DNA from 2 places in the Streptomyces sp. NBC_00057 genome. Region 1 is predicted to be linked to the other one. Evidence: riboswitches for the same ligand, from Rfam matches in the RefSeq annotation. Region 1 holds a riboswitch; the other holds the start of a gene.
What was found. A riboswitch is a leader RNA that binds a small molecule or an ion and turns the genes downstream of it on or off. The one in region 1 is predicted to bind cyclic di-AMP.
Positions count from the first base shown of each region.

Region 1 (7,512 bases):
ACCGGTCCCGGTCCTTCGCGGCCATGTCTCCGCCTCCCCATTACGCACGTCCGTCCCCGCACACGGTACGGGACCGAGTGCGGGGACGGACGGAGGCCGGGGCCTTCGGCCCTCGAAGGGCCGGTGCTCAGCCCTTGAAACGCGGGAACGCCGAGCGGCCCGCGTACACCGCGGCGTCGTCGAGGATCTCCTCGATGCGCAGCAGCTGGTTGTACTTGGCGACGCGGTCCGAGCGGGCCGGGGCGCCGGTCTTGATCTGACCGCAGTTCACCGCGACGGCGAGGTCGGCGATGGTGACGTCCTCGGTCTCGCCGGAGCGGTGGGACATCATGCACTTGAAGCCGTTGCGCTGGGCCAGCTCGACGGCGTCCAGGGTCTCGGTCAGCGAACCGATCTGGTTGACCTTGACGAGCAGGGCGTTGGCGGAGCCCTCCTCGATGCCGCGGGCCAGACGCTCCGGGTTGGTGACGAACAGGTCGTCGCCGACGATCTGCACCTTGGCGCCGAGCTTCTGGGTGATGACGTTCCAGCCGGCCCAGTCGTCCTCGTACAGCGGGTCCTCGATGGAGACCAGCGGGTACGCGGAGACGAGCTCCTCGTAGTACTCGGTCATCTCGGCGGCCGAGCGGGACTTGCCCTCGAACTCGTACTTGCCGTCCTTGTAGAACTCGGACGCGGCGACGTCGAGCGCGAGCGCGATGTCCTTGCCCGGGGCGTAGCCGGCTTCCTTGATGGCCTCGAGGATGAGGTCGAGGGCGGCGCGGTTCGACTCCAGGTTCGGCGCGAAGCCGCCCTCGTCGCCGAGACCGGTCGAAAGACCCTTGGTCTTCAGGACCTTCTTCAGCGTGTGGTAGACCTCGGCGCCCCAGCGCAGGGCCTCGGAGAAGGACTCCGCGCCGATCGGGGCGATCATGAACTCCTGGATGTCCACGTTGGAGTCGGCGTGCGACCCACCGTTGAGGATGTTCATCATCGGGACGGGCAGCAGGTGCGCGTTCGGGCCACCGAGGTAGCGGAACAGCGGCAGGTCCGAGGCCTCGGAGGCGGCGTGGGCGACGGCCAGCGAGACGCCGAGGATGGCGTTGGCGCCGAGCGAACCCTTGTTCTCGGTGGCGTCCAGGTCGAACATCGCCTGGTCGATCAGTCGCTGCTCCGTCGCGTCGTAGCCGACGAGCTCCGGGCCGATCTGCTCGATCACGGCGAGGACGGCCTTCTCGACGCCCTTGCCCTGGTAACGGTTGGGGTCACCGTCGCGAAGCTCAATGGCCTCGAACGCACCGGTGGAGGCGCCGGACGGCACGGCAGCACGACCCGTGCTGCCGTCGTCGAGGCCAACCTCGACCTCGACCGTGGGGTTCCCCCGGGAGTCGAGGATTTCCCGGGCTACGACGACGTCGATGGACGGCACGAGGCATCTCCTTCTGGGATATGACACTGGTTGTGCAGGGTCACTTTGGCCTTGCGACAAGAGCCTAACCGGCCCGGCCCGCTCAGTCGGACGACCGCCCGCCCCCTGGGACGAAAAAGGGCCCAAGAGCGCGCATCGCCGGGCAAACGGTCAGAATTTTACTGGCCAGTAACTACAACAGTTGAACGATCACCCATAGTCGGCACTCCCAGTGCGACAGACGGCGCTCCCCCTATATAGGGATGACGCACATATAGGGGCGACGCACCACACATGGAGGTGGCGCGTCGCACAGAGGTGAACGCGTCACGCAGAAACCCCAGCCCGGCGCGTATGGGGGATTGCGCGCCGGGCCGGGGGGCTCGGGGAGGAGAGACCCTGGACTACTTCGTCAGGTGGAGCTGCTGACCCGGGTAGATCAGGTCGGCGTCCTCGACGATGTCCTTGTTCAGCTCGAACAGCTGCTGCCAGCCGCCCTTGACCTTGTGGTCGGCGGCGATCTTGCTCAGGGAGTCGCCGGAGGCGACCTTGTACTCGCCGTCGCCCTTCTTGACCTTCTCGCCGGTCGGGGTGGTGACGGTCTTCTTCGACTCGGCCTGCGGGGCGGCGGAGCGGTCCGAGCGGGAGGCGGCCGGGGCCTCGGTGCGCTCGGCCTTCTCCGACTGGGCCTGCTGCTTCGGCGCGACCGGGGTGCTCTTCTGCTCGGTTGCGTTGGAGCTGGAGGTGGAGTTCGAGGAGGAGCCGGTGTCGACGCCCGGGTCGACACCGTCATTGGTCAGGTTGCCGGCGCCGGCACAGCCCCAGGCACCCGGACCCTGCATGTCGAGGAGCTTCTCGGCGGCGGCGATCTGCTGAGCCTTGGTGGCCAGGTCGGCACGCGGGGCGTACTGCGTACCACCGGCGGCGGCCCAGCTGGACTGCGAGAACTGCAGACCGCCGTAGTAGCCGTTACCGGTGTTGATGGACCAGTTGCCACCGGACTCGCACTGGGCGACTGCGTCCCAGGTGGCGACGGAGGCGGCGGAGGCGCTGGTCGCGCCCATCAGCGGTACGGCGACAGCGGTACCGGCAACACCGGCGAGCGTGGCGATGCGGACGGCCTTGGACGGGCGGCGGTGCTTGCCCTTGCTGGAAAACAGCATGGAACTTCTCCTCACCGACGCCTACGAGGTGAGCTGTCGGGTTCGGGCCAAGTGAGTTGCCCGGTCGCACGTCCTAGCACGCGACTTCACCCCAAGCCGGTCCTGATGCGTCTTTCGACGATCGGGCCCGGCGGCTTACCTGGGTCCCCCGCTCCTGCCAACGGCGCTTTACGCGTCTGTTTCCCTTCGACCGACGGCAGGATTCGGCGTGACGGTCGACGGGGCCCGCGGTGCGAGCGGCTCCGACCGTAAACATACGCAACCCCCACATTCAAAGACGGACACATCGGACAATCTTCCTCTACTTGCATCTGAGGAACCGTCGTTTTCGCAGGTGGGGGCGGTGCAGAAGGGTTACCCGGGCGCGACACGCCAGTTGACGCAAAGAGACCCATGTCTCACTTACACATAAGCGGACATAGGTCTCTGAACTACCCCAGTTTTTGAGGCACTTTTAACCGATTTTCAGACTGCCCTCACTCGGCCTTCACGTCGAGATCGAGGCTCCGGCCGGGGAGGATGAGGTCCGGGTCGGAGCCGACGGCCTCCTTGTTGGCCTCATAGAGTGCGGGCCAGCCACCGGAAACCTTCTGTGCGTCAGCAATCGCCCAGAGGCTGTCGCCGGGGTGCACGGTGTACGTACCGTCGGCGACCGAAGCGCCCGCGTCGCGCGCGTCGGCGTCACCGCGGGAGGCATGGCGGCCCGACTCACGGTCACCGCCGTTCGCGCCCCGACTCCCTTCGGGGGCCGGCGCACCGCGGTGCTTGCCACCGACATCGCCGGACGAATCGGATGAGCCGGGCGAGCCGGATGAATCGGGCGCCCCGGAGGACGGATTGGCCGACGCGGTGGCCGAAGGCTTCGCGGACGTCTTGGCCTTGTCGGCCGACTTGTCGGCACCGCTCGAGCCCTTCGAGCCGCCCGTAACGTCCGAGGCCCTGTCCGACGGCGTGGCGTCATCGGACGGGGCCGCCGACGCACCGCCAGCCGGCTCCGCGCCCCGCGTCGGCTCGGAGGAGGGCGCGGACCCCGGGTCGACACCCGGCAGCGTCCCGTCCACCGCGAGGCCGGAGATGACCGCACAACTGGGCCACGCCTTCGGGCCCTTGTCGTCCAGGACCTTCTGGGCCACGGCTATCTGCTGCGCGCGGCTGGCGAGGTCGGCACGCGGGGCGTACGTCTCGCCGCCGTACGCCTTCCAGGTCTCCTGCGAGAACTGCAGACCGCCGTAGAAGCCGTTGCCGAGGTCGGCGCTCCACATGCCGCCGCTCTCGCACTCGGCCACCCGGTCCCAGGTCGTGGCGTCGGCCGCGTGCGCACCGGTCGCGCCGAGCAGCGGGATGGCGATGGCCGATCCGGTCACGCCCGCGGCGACGACGATGGCGGGTGCCTGACGAGGGCGGCGGTGCTTGCCGTTCGCGGAGCCCATGGGGTTGCCTTCCGTGTGACTGACGAGTGACTGGTGAGTCGAACGGTGAACCTAGCGGGACTCGAACGTGTGTCACAAGTCGATGCAGCACAGATCACGTGAAAGTCACGGAGTTGACGGAGCGTCACCTTGCGCCGTGACGGCCCCCGGTGCGAACTCCACGGGCAGAGTGCGCAGTCCACGCATGATGAGCCCGCCACGCCACCGCAAATCAGTAGGTTCTACCGCAAGTCGCAGATCCGGAAGGCGACTCAGAAGCGTCGCGAGCGCGGTCTGTCCCTCCAGTCGGGCGAGCGGTGCTCCCAGGCAGTAGTGGATGCCGTGCCCGTATCCGAGGTGCTGATTGTCACGCCGTGCGAGGTCGAGCGTGTCGGGGTCCTCGAAGCGCTCCGGGTCGCGGTCGGCTGCGGCGAGTACGACGAGTACAGGGTCGCCGGCCGCGATGTCCTGTCCGCCGAGCGTCAGCGGCTCGGTGGCGAACCGCCAGGTCGCCAGCTCCACCGGGCCGTCGTACCGCAGCAGTTCCTCGATCCCGGTCTCCAGCAGATCGCTCTCCCCCGCGTCGAGGGAGCGCTGCAGCCGCTCGCGCTGCGCGGGGTCGCGCAGCAGTGCGTACACCCCGTTGCCGATGAGGTTGACCGTCGTCTCGAACCCGGCGAAGAGAAGGATGAAGGCCATGGCCGCGGCCTCGTTCTCGGTGAGGTGCTCGCCGTGGTCGCTGGCCCGGATCAGCCCCGAGATCAGGTCGTCCCCCGGGTTCTCCCGCTTGCGGTGGATCAGTTCGGCGAGATAGCCGCGCATCTTCTTCACCGACCTGGCCACCCCGCCGCGCGGGCCGCCGCCGTGGCGGATCATCATGCCCGCCCAGTCCCGGAAGTCGTCCTGGTCCTCGCGCGGGACGCCGAGCAGATCGCAGATCGCGTAGATGGGCAGCGGGAACGCGAAGTCGTGGATGAGGTCCGCCTTCCCCTCCGCGATGAAGCGGTCGATGAGGCGGTCCGTCAGTTCCTGCACCCGCGGCGCGAACTCGGCAACTCGGCGCGGAGTGAACGCCTTGGAGACGAGGCGGCGCAGCCGGGTGTGGTCGGGCGGGTCGATGTTCAGCAGATGCGTCATCAGCTCCGCCTTGCGCTCGCCCGGGATGCCCGTCTTCCCCTTGGCGTGCGCCGGCTCGGCGTGGTGCGCCGGGTTCTTGGAGAGCCGGGTGTCGGCGAGCGCCTGCCGGGCGTCGGCGTACCGGGTCACGAGCCAGGCCTCGACACCGCTGGGCAGCGCGGTCCGGTGCACGGGACTGTGCTCGCGCAGCCAGGCGTAGGCCGGGTACGGGTCGGTGGCGAACTCCCAGGTGAAGAGTTCGGGGGCGCCTGCGGGGCAGGCGGCGGGATGATCGGCTGGGCGGTCGGCGGGGCTGTGGTTCACCCCCCGACGTTACCCGTTGCCCTCCGCCGCCCTGATGGCGTCCCGGTAGGCGCGGCCCGCGGCCCGCAGTGCGGCTTCGGGGTCGACGCCGTCCTGTTCGGCGCGTACGGCGAGGGCGAGGAGCTCGTAACCGATGCCATCGCCCGTGGGGAGCGCCACATCGAGTCCTGCGGTTCGGACCCGGCCGGCCAGCTTCGCCGCGAGCGCCAGTCCGGGCTGGCCGAGCGGGACTCCGTCGGTGACCGAGTCGCGCTGCTTCTCGATGGCCTTGGTCCGCAGCCAGTGGGCGTGCACGTCCTCCGGGGTCTCGGCACTCTCGTCGCCGAAGACGTGCGGGTGGCGGTGGATCAGCTTCTCGACGAGGGTCGCGGCCACGTCGTCGACGGAGAACGGCTCTGCTCCGTCCTCGGGGCGGCCCTCCTCGGCGATCCGGGCGTGGAAGACGACCTGGAGGAGTACGTCCCCGAGCTCCTCGCGCAGCTCGTCGCGGTCGCCGTCCTCGATCGCCTCGACGAGTTCGTACGCCTCCTCGATGGCGTACTTGGCGAGGCCCTTGTGGGTCTTCTGTGAGGTCCAGGGGCATTCGACCCGGATCCGGTCCATGACCTGGACCAGATCGAGGAGCCGGGCGCCCGGCAGATCGTACGAACCGGGCAGCAGCTCCAGGTCCGGCATCTGTACCCGGCCCGAACCGGCGAGCCGGGCCAGCCCGTCGGTCAGCGGCTGGCTGCCCTCGCCGCCCGTGAGAACGACGACGCTCCGGCCGCCCGCGCAGGCGTCGACGAGCTCCTGCGCGGTGGGCGCGGAATGCTCGACGCTGACGCCCGCCTCGCGCAGATACGGCAGCTGCGGGTGGTCCTGCTCGGCGCAGAGCACCCGGTCGGCGGCGTGCAGCGTCTGCCAGGCGGGCCAGGACAGAAGTCCGGGCGCGACGCGGTGGCTGGCGGTGAGCAGGACGATACGGCCGGGGTCTTCAGCGTTCACCGTTCGAATCTACCGCGGTCGGTCCGGTCGCCGTTTTCCACGGTCTTCTAGGCGCCGGCCCCGTCGCCCGTCCCTGCGGGCTTGGTGACCTGGGTGATCCAGGGGGCCTTGTAGTTGGCGAGCTGGGTCTGCTTGTCGTCCCAGGCGCCGTAACGCGGATTGACGTCGACCTTCAGTGCTTTCGACGCCTTGCTGAGGGCATCGCCGACGGCCTTCTGCCCCTCGGGCTGCTGCAGGTCGGCGCCGAGCGCCTGGGCCAGCTTCGTCAGCTGGACCTGCTCACGCAGGACGGCATCGATCTGGTCGGGGGCGACCCAGCTCTGCTGGAGCATCGCCGTCCGCAGCTGCGTCTCTCCGCCGGACTGGGCGGCCGCCGCCTTCCGCATCTGCTGGATCTCGTTGCGGCTGACGGTCACGCCCGCGTCCTGCGCGGCCCGGTCCAGGACCCGGTCGAAGATCATGCCGTGCAGCTTGGCCCGGCTGAGCTGCCCGGACTTGTCGATGAGCTGGGACGCGTCCTTCGAATCACGCTGGGCCTCGCGTACGGCCGCCACCTGGCCCTGCAGCGTGGACACCTCGATCCGGTCCCCGCCGACGAGGGCCGCGGCGCCCGGGTGGGCCTGGCCGCCGCAGGCGGTCAGGAGTGGGGCGCCGGCGAGCAGGGCGGCGGAGACGGTGAGCGCGGTGCGACGGCGGCGGTGCAAAGGAACCTCCCGGGGAGAGTTTGTGCATCAGTGCACAAGACCTTGCGTTGATCGATGTTAGGCAGTGGATGTGGTTGGGGCCACTGGTTCGACCAACGATTCGGAAGGAGTTGGGGATGTGGGCCCGCTCGGGGGTGCCCGGCGGCGCTCAGGACAGGCGTTCGGCTGCCGGAACCTTGCTGTCCGGGCGCAGCATGATCGTGCGCGACACGACGAATGTGATCGGGATGGCCGCCGCGGCCGCGACCAGCGGCGCGTACCGGCTGCTGAAACCGGCGAGATCGACCAGCAGATAGACACCGCCCGTCGTGATGACGAAGTTGGCGGCGTTGGTGAGCGGGAAGAGCAGGAACTTCCGCCAGGTCGGACGGGTCCGGTAGGTGAAGTAGGAGTTCAGGAAGAAGGAGCCGGTCATGCTCAGCGCG
Region 1 covers NZ_CP108256.1:5,537,956-5,545,467, reverse strand. The annotation lists gene OG953_RS26130 (septum formation initiator family protein) at 1-25, opposite strand, end outside; gene eno (phosphopyruvate hydratase) at 128-1,408, opposite strand; gene OG953_RS26120 (transglycosylase family protein) at 1,792-2,550, opposite strand; cyclic di-AMP (ydaO/yuaA leader) riboswitch at 2,554-2,726, opposite strand; gene OG953_RS26115 (transglycosylase family protein) at 3,027-3,980, opposite strand; gene OG953_RS26110 (cytochrome P450) at 4,086-5,399, opposite strand; gene OG953_RS26105 (nucleoside triphosphate pyrophosphohydrolase) at 5,409-6,383, opposite strand; gene OG953_RS26100 (SurA N-terminal domain-containing protein) at 6,431-7,087, opposite strand; gene OG953_RS26095 (GtrA family protein) at 7,236-7,512, opposite strand, start outside.

Region 2 (7,512 bases), 1.2 Mb from region 1:
CCTTGAAGGCCGCGTCACGGTCCTGCACCTCCTTGATTTCCCGCTTTCCCATGGATTTCCCGCGCACGATCACGTACACCAGGACGCCGATGTACGGCAGCACCAGGGCCACGATCAGCCAGCCGGCCTTGCCCCAGCCGCCGAGGTCGTCGCTGCGGAAGATGTCCGAGACGACCTTGAAGAGCAGGAACAGCCACATGATCCAGAGGAAGAACCAGAGCATGGTCCAGAAGAGGTTGAGCAGGGGGTAACTGTCCACTGTCGGCTCCCCGATCACCGCGAGTTCATCGCGTCGAGTGACTGAATGGTAAATCAGTCATATCACCACATAACTACCCTTGCTCGTTGTCGTTCGGGGCCGTCCTCCGGGGTGATCCTCCGGGGCGGGTGCGGAGTACCGTGGAAGTGTCGAGGGAGGCTCAAGCCTCCAGGAGGCGGGGTCGCCTCGTGTTCATGAAGCGGCGTGAGATGCGACGCGGAGAGCGGCGTGAGCGGCGGTGTGAGCAGGCGTACGCCGGGACGTTCGCGAGGGCGCATGCACACAGCAGATGAGTCCGCCCGGAGCCCGGTCGGGGCGATCGGCCGCGTCACCGTGCCGATTCCGGCCGATGGTCCGGGCGAAGTGCTGGTGGCCGTGCGGGGTGGGTCGGAGGCCTACACCGCATGGTCGACGACGTCGATCGACAGGGACGTACGCGTCGTTGTCGTCGACTCGGTCTCGGCGCGGGGCGTGATCGTGGAACGACTCCCGTCCTGAGCCGAAGCGACGACGTCACTGCGTCGAGCAGTGAGGTATCTGCGTCGAGCAGTGACGTAGGTACGTCGGGCAGTTACGTACGGCAGGAGTCTTCCGATGTTCTTCTGGCACGTTCCCGCCCCCAACGAGGCGATGCTCATATCCGGTTCCAAGGGGCAGGCGCTGGACACCCAGTTCCGGATCGTCACCGGACACGGCAGTTTCGTGCTCCCCGTGAAGCAGAAGGCGCGCATGCTCTCACTGGCGCTGCGCGAGGCGGAGATCACCGAGGACTGCGTGACGCAGCAGGGCATCCGCCTCAACGTCCGGGCCGTCGCCGTCTTCAAGGTCGGCGACGACGCCGTGTCCATTGCCAACGCGGCGCGCCGCTTCCTGACCGAGCAGGAACAGATGGAGGAGCTCGCCGGCCGGATCTTCGCAGGCCACCTGCGTTCCATCGTCGGCGGACTGACCGTGGAGCAGATCATCCGCGAGCGCAACCGGGTCTCCCAGGAGGTCATCGCGGGCAGCCACGGCGAGATGGAGAAGCTCGGCATCGTGGTGGATGCCCTTCAGATCCAGGAGATCGACGACGCCACCGGCTACATCAACAACCTCGCCGCCCCGCACGCCGCCGCGGTCGCCAGCCAGGCCCGGATCGCCGAGGCCAAGGCCGACCAGGAAGCCAGCCAGCGCGAGCAGCAGGCCGCCGCGCTCAAGGCGGAGTACGAACGTGACACCGCGATCAAACGGGCCGGCTTCCTCGCCGAGACCGAGCAGTACAACGCCCGCGCCGCGCAGGCCGGACCGCTCGCCCAGGCCAGGGCCTCGCAGGAGGTCATCGAGGAGCAGACCGCCCTGGCCGAGCGGCAGGCCGCTCTCGCCGCGCAACGGCTCGAAGCGGAGGTCCGGCGTCCGGCAGATGCCGAGGCGTACCGTCAGCGCACTCTCGCGGAAGCGGCCCGTGACCGGGTGAAGTTCGAGGCCGACGGCAGCGCGTACACCGAACGGACCCTCGCCCAGGCGCAGGCCGACGCCAACAGCGTGCGCGCCACCTCGCTGCGCGACGGCAACCAGGAGCTCATCGCGGCCAACCGCATCGTGGAGAACCTGCCCGCCCTGGCCGACGCGGCCGCCCGCGGCATGTCGGGGGCCGACCTCACCGTTCTCAACGGCACCAATGGTGTCAATGAGATGGCGGCGGGCGTGGTCAGCCAGGGGCTGGCGATCCTCCACTCGCTGCAGCGCGGTGTGAACCCGATGAAGCCTCCGGCGGTCCACGGGAAGGCCACTCCTCGTATCACCGAGACGAACTGAGGGGGCGGAGGCCGCGCTGTTCGTCGGCACCACGCGGGGCGCACGGACCGGGCGCCGGGTGGCCATGATTCGCCGAGTGGTCATTCGCGCGCCGGACATGCCGTAGAGTTGTGTTCAACGACGCGGGGTGGAGCAGCTCGGTAGCTCGCTGGGCTCATAACCCAGAGGTCGCAGGTTCAAATCCTGTCCCCGCTACTGAAGAATCAGGCCCGGCACGCATGCAGCGTGCCGGGCCTGATTCATTTCCGCGTCGCTTTCCGGGGCGTGGCGCGACCTGCCTGCGGGCCCATGAAGGAGCAGGTCCGGGCGGTGTGAGCTGTGCCACGTACGTACCCCCATTGGCCGATGAGGAGTCGCCGCACGGTTCCGCTCCGGCGAGCCTGGGGGTGGGGCGCGGTACCGTCCGCAGCCGCGCGCGTACCGGGCAGGAGACCACAGGTGTGGAAGCGGCTGAAGCGGCGCGGCAGACATGCCGAGGGCGACACCCGTACCCGGCGGTTCGTCCGCATGCTGCCCGCCCTGATGATCCTCGGCGGGCTGGCGTTCGATCTCCTCACCCCGCCGGTCTTCACCGCCATTCCGCTGTTCGTGGCGGCGCCGCTGATCGCCGCGCCGTTCTTCTCGCTGTCCCGCACCATCTGTATCGGCATTGCCGCGATGGTGGCCGTTACCGTGCTGCGGTTGTCCAGCAACTCTTTGCCGTTGGTCGTGCCGTTGATCGAGTTGCTCACCCTGGCCACCGTCTCGGCCCTCGCGGTCCTGATCAACACGGTCGTACGGCGCGGCAATGAGCAGCTGGCCTCCGCGCGGGTCGTCGCGGAGACCGCCATGCGGGCGGTGCTGCCGAAGCCGTCCGACCGGATCGGCGGGCTGCATGTGGCGGCGCGGTACGAGGCGGCGCAGGCGGACGAGTTCGTCGGCGGCGACCTGTTCGCCGTGGCGGACACCCCGCAGGGGGTGCGGCTGGTGGTCGGGGACGTGCGGGGGAAGGGGCTCGACGCCGTGGAGTCGGTGGCGGTTGCCATCGGGGCGTTCCGGGAGGCGGCCGAGCAGGAGCATTCGCTGGAGGGCGTGGCGCAGCGGCTGGAGCGGGCGCTGGCGCGGGAGGGGGCGCGGGGCGGGCTGGACGCGGTCGAGGGCTTCATCACTGCCGTACTGGCCGAGATCCCGCCCGGGGTGTCCCGGGTGCGGATCGTCAACCGCGGTCACCCCGAGCCGATCCTGCTGCACCCGGACGGGGCGGTGGGGGTGCTGGGGCCCACGGTGCCCGCGCTGCCGCTCGGGATGGACCTGGGGGTGTGGCCCGACCGGGCGGACGAGTGGGATCTGCCGGCGGGGACGATCCTGCTCCTCTACACCGACGGCCTCTCCGAGGCGCGGAACGCCGACGGGGTCTTCTACGACCCGGCGGCCCGGCTGCGCGGGCGGATCTTTCCGGGGCCCGAGGAGCTGCTGTCCGCGCTGACCGATGACGTGCGGTTGCACACGGGCGGCGAGACGACCGACGACATGGCGCTGCTCGCGGTCGTACGCCCCGCGGAGGGGCAGCCGGACCGGCGCAGGATCGTGAAGATCGTGGGCCTGGAAGAGACATGACGGGGGGATCGGACGCTTCGTGCGGGTCGGGTGTTTCGCGCGGCCTGGGGGCGCGGCCCTGGGCGCGGGATGCCACCGTACGTAACCGAAAGGCGTCGCTCCGCATAACATTTGACGCAACGTCAGAAACCGGGTAGTGACTGAGGGTCGATCAACTCGTCCGATTCCGCCCGGCTGTGTCCCGTAAAGTCCAGGCCAAAGACCTGAACGATCAGTGGGAACGGCTTGGAATCAGACCCGTGTGTCTATTAACGTTCGATAACGCAGCGCGGTCGTCCCAGCCGTCGTCAGTGGCGGCACCGTGCGCGAGCGCCGAATTCCGCAAGGGAACCGGGGAACCACCTACATGGGGTGAATCGGACACCTGTGTCTCGTGAGAGGCAGAGGGGCCCGTAGGAGACCTTCCTGCTCCGAACCCGTCAGCTAACCCGGTAGGCGAGAAGGAAGGAAAGGAGTGCGCCCCCGTGGCGTCCAACAAGCCTGCCCCCGAGGCCCCCTCTCGGTTCAACCCCGAGTTCAGTTCCGACTTCGGCGCTGACTTCGGATCCGATTTCGGCTCCGACTACGGAACCGCCGGGACGGGAACGGCGTTCGGCGCCGAGACGGGCGGCGACTTCGCCGGTGAGTTCGGCAGCGAATTCCGCGCCGACGGCAACGGTGAGCCCGGCAGAAGCTGGGACGAGTGGAATCCCACCGAGGAGTCCGTCCGCCCCGTACGCGGCAAGCACCGCGTCGCCAAGCAGCGCAACGGACTTGCCCGTAGCTCCACGGTGCTCGGGGTCGGCGTCATCGCGGCAGTCAGTGCGGGCGGCATGGCCACCGCGCAGAGCAAGCCGCCGGTCTCCATCTCCCTTCCCGACTCCATCTCGGACAACCTCCCCGACGCCAAGTCCCTTCCCGGCGTGGGCTCGCTGTTCTCCGGTGAGTCCGAGGCCGACAAGTCCGAGGCCGCCGCTGCCGCCCCGCTCACCACCGCCGGCCTCACCACTGCCGAGGCCGAGCAGGGCACGACGGATGCGGGCGAGGCACTCCGCGCCCGCATCCTCCAGCAGGCCGAGCAGCAGCAGGACGCCGCCGACGCCGAGGCCAAGGCGGCCCAGGAGAAGGCGGCCGCGGAGAAGGCCGCCGCCGAGGCCAAGAAGCAGCAGAGCGCAGCCGAGGCCAAGGTCGCCGCCGAGAAGAAGAAGGCGGAGGAGGAAGCCAAGGCGAAGGCCGAGGCCCTGCGGCTCGCCAAGCTCGCCGCCAGCTACGCCATCCCGACCTCCTCGTACACGATCACCTCGACCTACGGCCAGGCCGGCTCGATGTGGTCCTCCGGCCACCACACCGGCCTCGACTTCGCGGCGCCGACCGGCACCCCGATCAAGGCCGTACACGGCGGCACCATCAAGTCGGCAGGCTGGTCCGGTTCGTACGGCTACCGCACGGTGCTGGAGCTCGACGACGGTACGGAGGTGTGGTTCTGCCACCAGTCCTCGATAGGCGTCAGTGTCGGCCAGAAGGTCACCACCGGTGAGACCATCGGCCGGGTCGGCGCGACCGGCAATGTCACGGGCGCGCACCTCCACCTGGAGGTCCACACCCCCGACGGTACGGGCATCGACCCGATGGCCTGGCTGCGCGACAAGGGTCTCAACCCCTGATCCGCCGGCTCCCTCCCGGCCTTCGTGATCCGATCCGGTTCACGGGCCGTTGAACTCCGGCAGTCCTGACGCTCACCCCCCGACGTCAGGGCTGCCGGTCTGCCGGAATAGCGGACCCGCCGGAGTCCGTTGACCGAGATATGACTTCTCTTCGTAAGCTGGGTCCTTGCGACCTCCAGGTCTTCCCGCTCGCCCTCGGCGGCAACGTCTTCGGCTGGACCGCCGACGAGGCGCAGTCGTTCGCCGTGCTGGACGCTTACGCCGCGGCGGGCGGCAACTTCATCGACACCGCCGACGCCTACTCCGCCTGGATCCCGGGCAACGAGGGCGGCGAGTCGGAGACCGTCATCGGCAAGTGGCTCGCGGCACGCTCCAACCGTTCCGACATCGTCGTCGCGACCAAGGTCGGCGCCCACCCCTCGTACAAGGGGCTCTCCGCCGCGAACATCAAGGCCGCAGCCGAGGAGTCGCTGCGCCGGCTCGGTACCGACCACATCGATCTGTACTACACACACTTCGATGACGAGACCGTGCCGGTCGAGGAGATCATCGCCGCCCTCGACCAGCTGGTGAAGGAGGGCAAGGTCCGGGAGATCGGCGCCTCCAACATCAGCCCCGAGCGACTCCGGGCGTCCCTGGACTTCTCGGAGCGCGAGGGGCTGGCCCGTTACGTCGCCCTGCAGCCGCACTACAACCTGGTCTCCCGCGACACGTACGAGGGTGAGCTCCAGGACACAGCCGCCCGGGCCGGGCTCGCCGCCGTCCCGTACTTCGCCCTGGCTTCCGGCTTCCTCACCGGCAAGTACCGTCCGGGTGCTTCGGTGGAGAGCGCGCGGGCCGAGAAGGCTGGTCAGTACCTGGAGTCGGAGCGGGGGCAGAAGGTCCTGGCGGCACTCGACAAAATCGCCCAGGAGCGCGACGCGGAGATCGCGACCGTCGCGCTTGCGTGGCTCGCGTCCCGGCCGACCGTCGCCGCGCCGATCGCCTCGGCCCGTACGGTCGAGCAGCTGCCCGCGCTGGTGGCTGTCGCCGACCTCTCGCTGACCGAGCAGGAACTGGCGGACCTCACCGAGGCATCCGCCTGACGAGGGCGGCTGTTCACGGATGCCCCAGGATCGCGGCGCTCCTGGGGCATCCGTGCTATGCGGAGCGGGGCGTCGTCCACGGACGGCCCTACTGCGGTGGCGGTGGCCGGTGCGGGGTCGGACAGGGGTTGGTAACTGCTTGCCGGGGAGTGCGCATAACGTCGGTTTGGCTCGATTGTGTGATGGTCCGCTCGCGGGCTTGTGGTGCCCTGGGCCGACCCGGTTGACGTGATCGTGCGATCTGGGACGCCGGGTGCGGCGCCGGCGTGCGGGGCCCCCGCTCCACCGGAGTGATGGTTCGGGGCCTCCCCGTCGCCTCTGGCCGTATCCACATGGCCAGGTCGCGCAGGGAACTGGTCTCCCGAGATCGGACCACGCACGGGATGCGTGTCGCCGCCCCGGGGTTGAGTACGCCGGGGACCAGTGCGCCCAAGACCGTTCGGAGCGTGCGGCTGTCGGGACTCACTCCCGCTCAGTCTTCAGGAACGGTTGTAGCCGTAGCCGCCGTACTGCGTGTGCTGCGGCGGGTGCGGGTAGGCGTACGGAGCTGCCGGCGGGTGGTGGGGGCGCAGGCGGCCCGTCGCCTGCGCCGCGTACGTCAGGGCGGGAGCGGCCACGTCCCTGCGTTGCCAGAGGTGGTGCAGCAGCTCCAGCTCGCGCTCGGCGAAGTCCGGGCCCACCGCGCCGCGGCGGGCCTGCCGACGCAGCGATGCCAGTGATGTCGCGAACGATTCGTACTCGGCCACGGCGCGGGCGGCAGCCCTGCCATGAGCCTTGGCCTGTGCTTTGGCGTGTGCTTTGACCTGGGCCGATGGTCCGCGCCTGGGCGACGCGTGCTGCCCCGGCGACGCGAATCCCGGTCCGTACGGTGGGGCGGACCCCGGTCCGTACGGCGACGCGAATCCCGGTCCGTACGGTGGGGCGGACCCCGGTCCGTACGGCGACGCGAATCCCGGTCCGTACGGTGGGGCGGACCCCGGTCCGTACGGGCTTGCCCAGTTCTCCCGGGCTGCGAGGGTGTGCCGGTGGCGTGCCGCGTCGCGTGCCATGCCGCGGGCCCGCATCGAGGAGAGGGCGAGCGGTTCGGCGGGGGTCAGCCAGCCGGCCGCCGCATAGGCGGGCAGCTCGGCCGAGA
Region 2 covers NZ_CP108256.1:4,340,622-4,348,133, reverse strand. The annotation lists gene OG953_RS20360 (SHOCT domain-containing protein) at 1-259, opposite strand, end outside; gene OG953_RS20355 (hypothetical protein) at 536-757, shown strand; gene OG953_RS20350 (SPFH domain-containing protein) at 854-2,053, shown strand; tRNA gene OG953_RS20345 (tRNA-Met) at 2,175-2,248, shown strand; gene OG953_RS20340 (PP2C family protein-serine/threonine phosphatase) at 2,561-3,649, shown strand; cyclic di-AMP (ydaO/yuaA leader) riboswitch at 3,950-4,102, shown strand; gene OG953_RS20335 (M23 family metallopeptidase) at 4,114-5,292, shown strand; gene OG953_RS20330 (aldo/keto reductase) at 5,433-6,377, shown strand; gene OG953_RS20325 (PrsW family glutamic-type intramembrane protease) at 6,857-7,512, opposite strand, start outside.
Region 2: linked by a shared signal. The riboswitch ahead of OG953_RS20335 (M23 family metallopeptidase) and the one ahead of OG953_RS26120 (transglycosylase family protein) in region 1 are both predicted to bind cyclic di-AMP.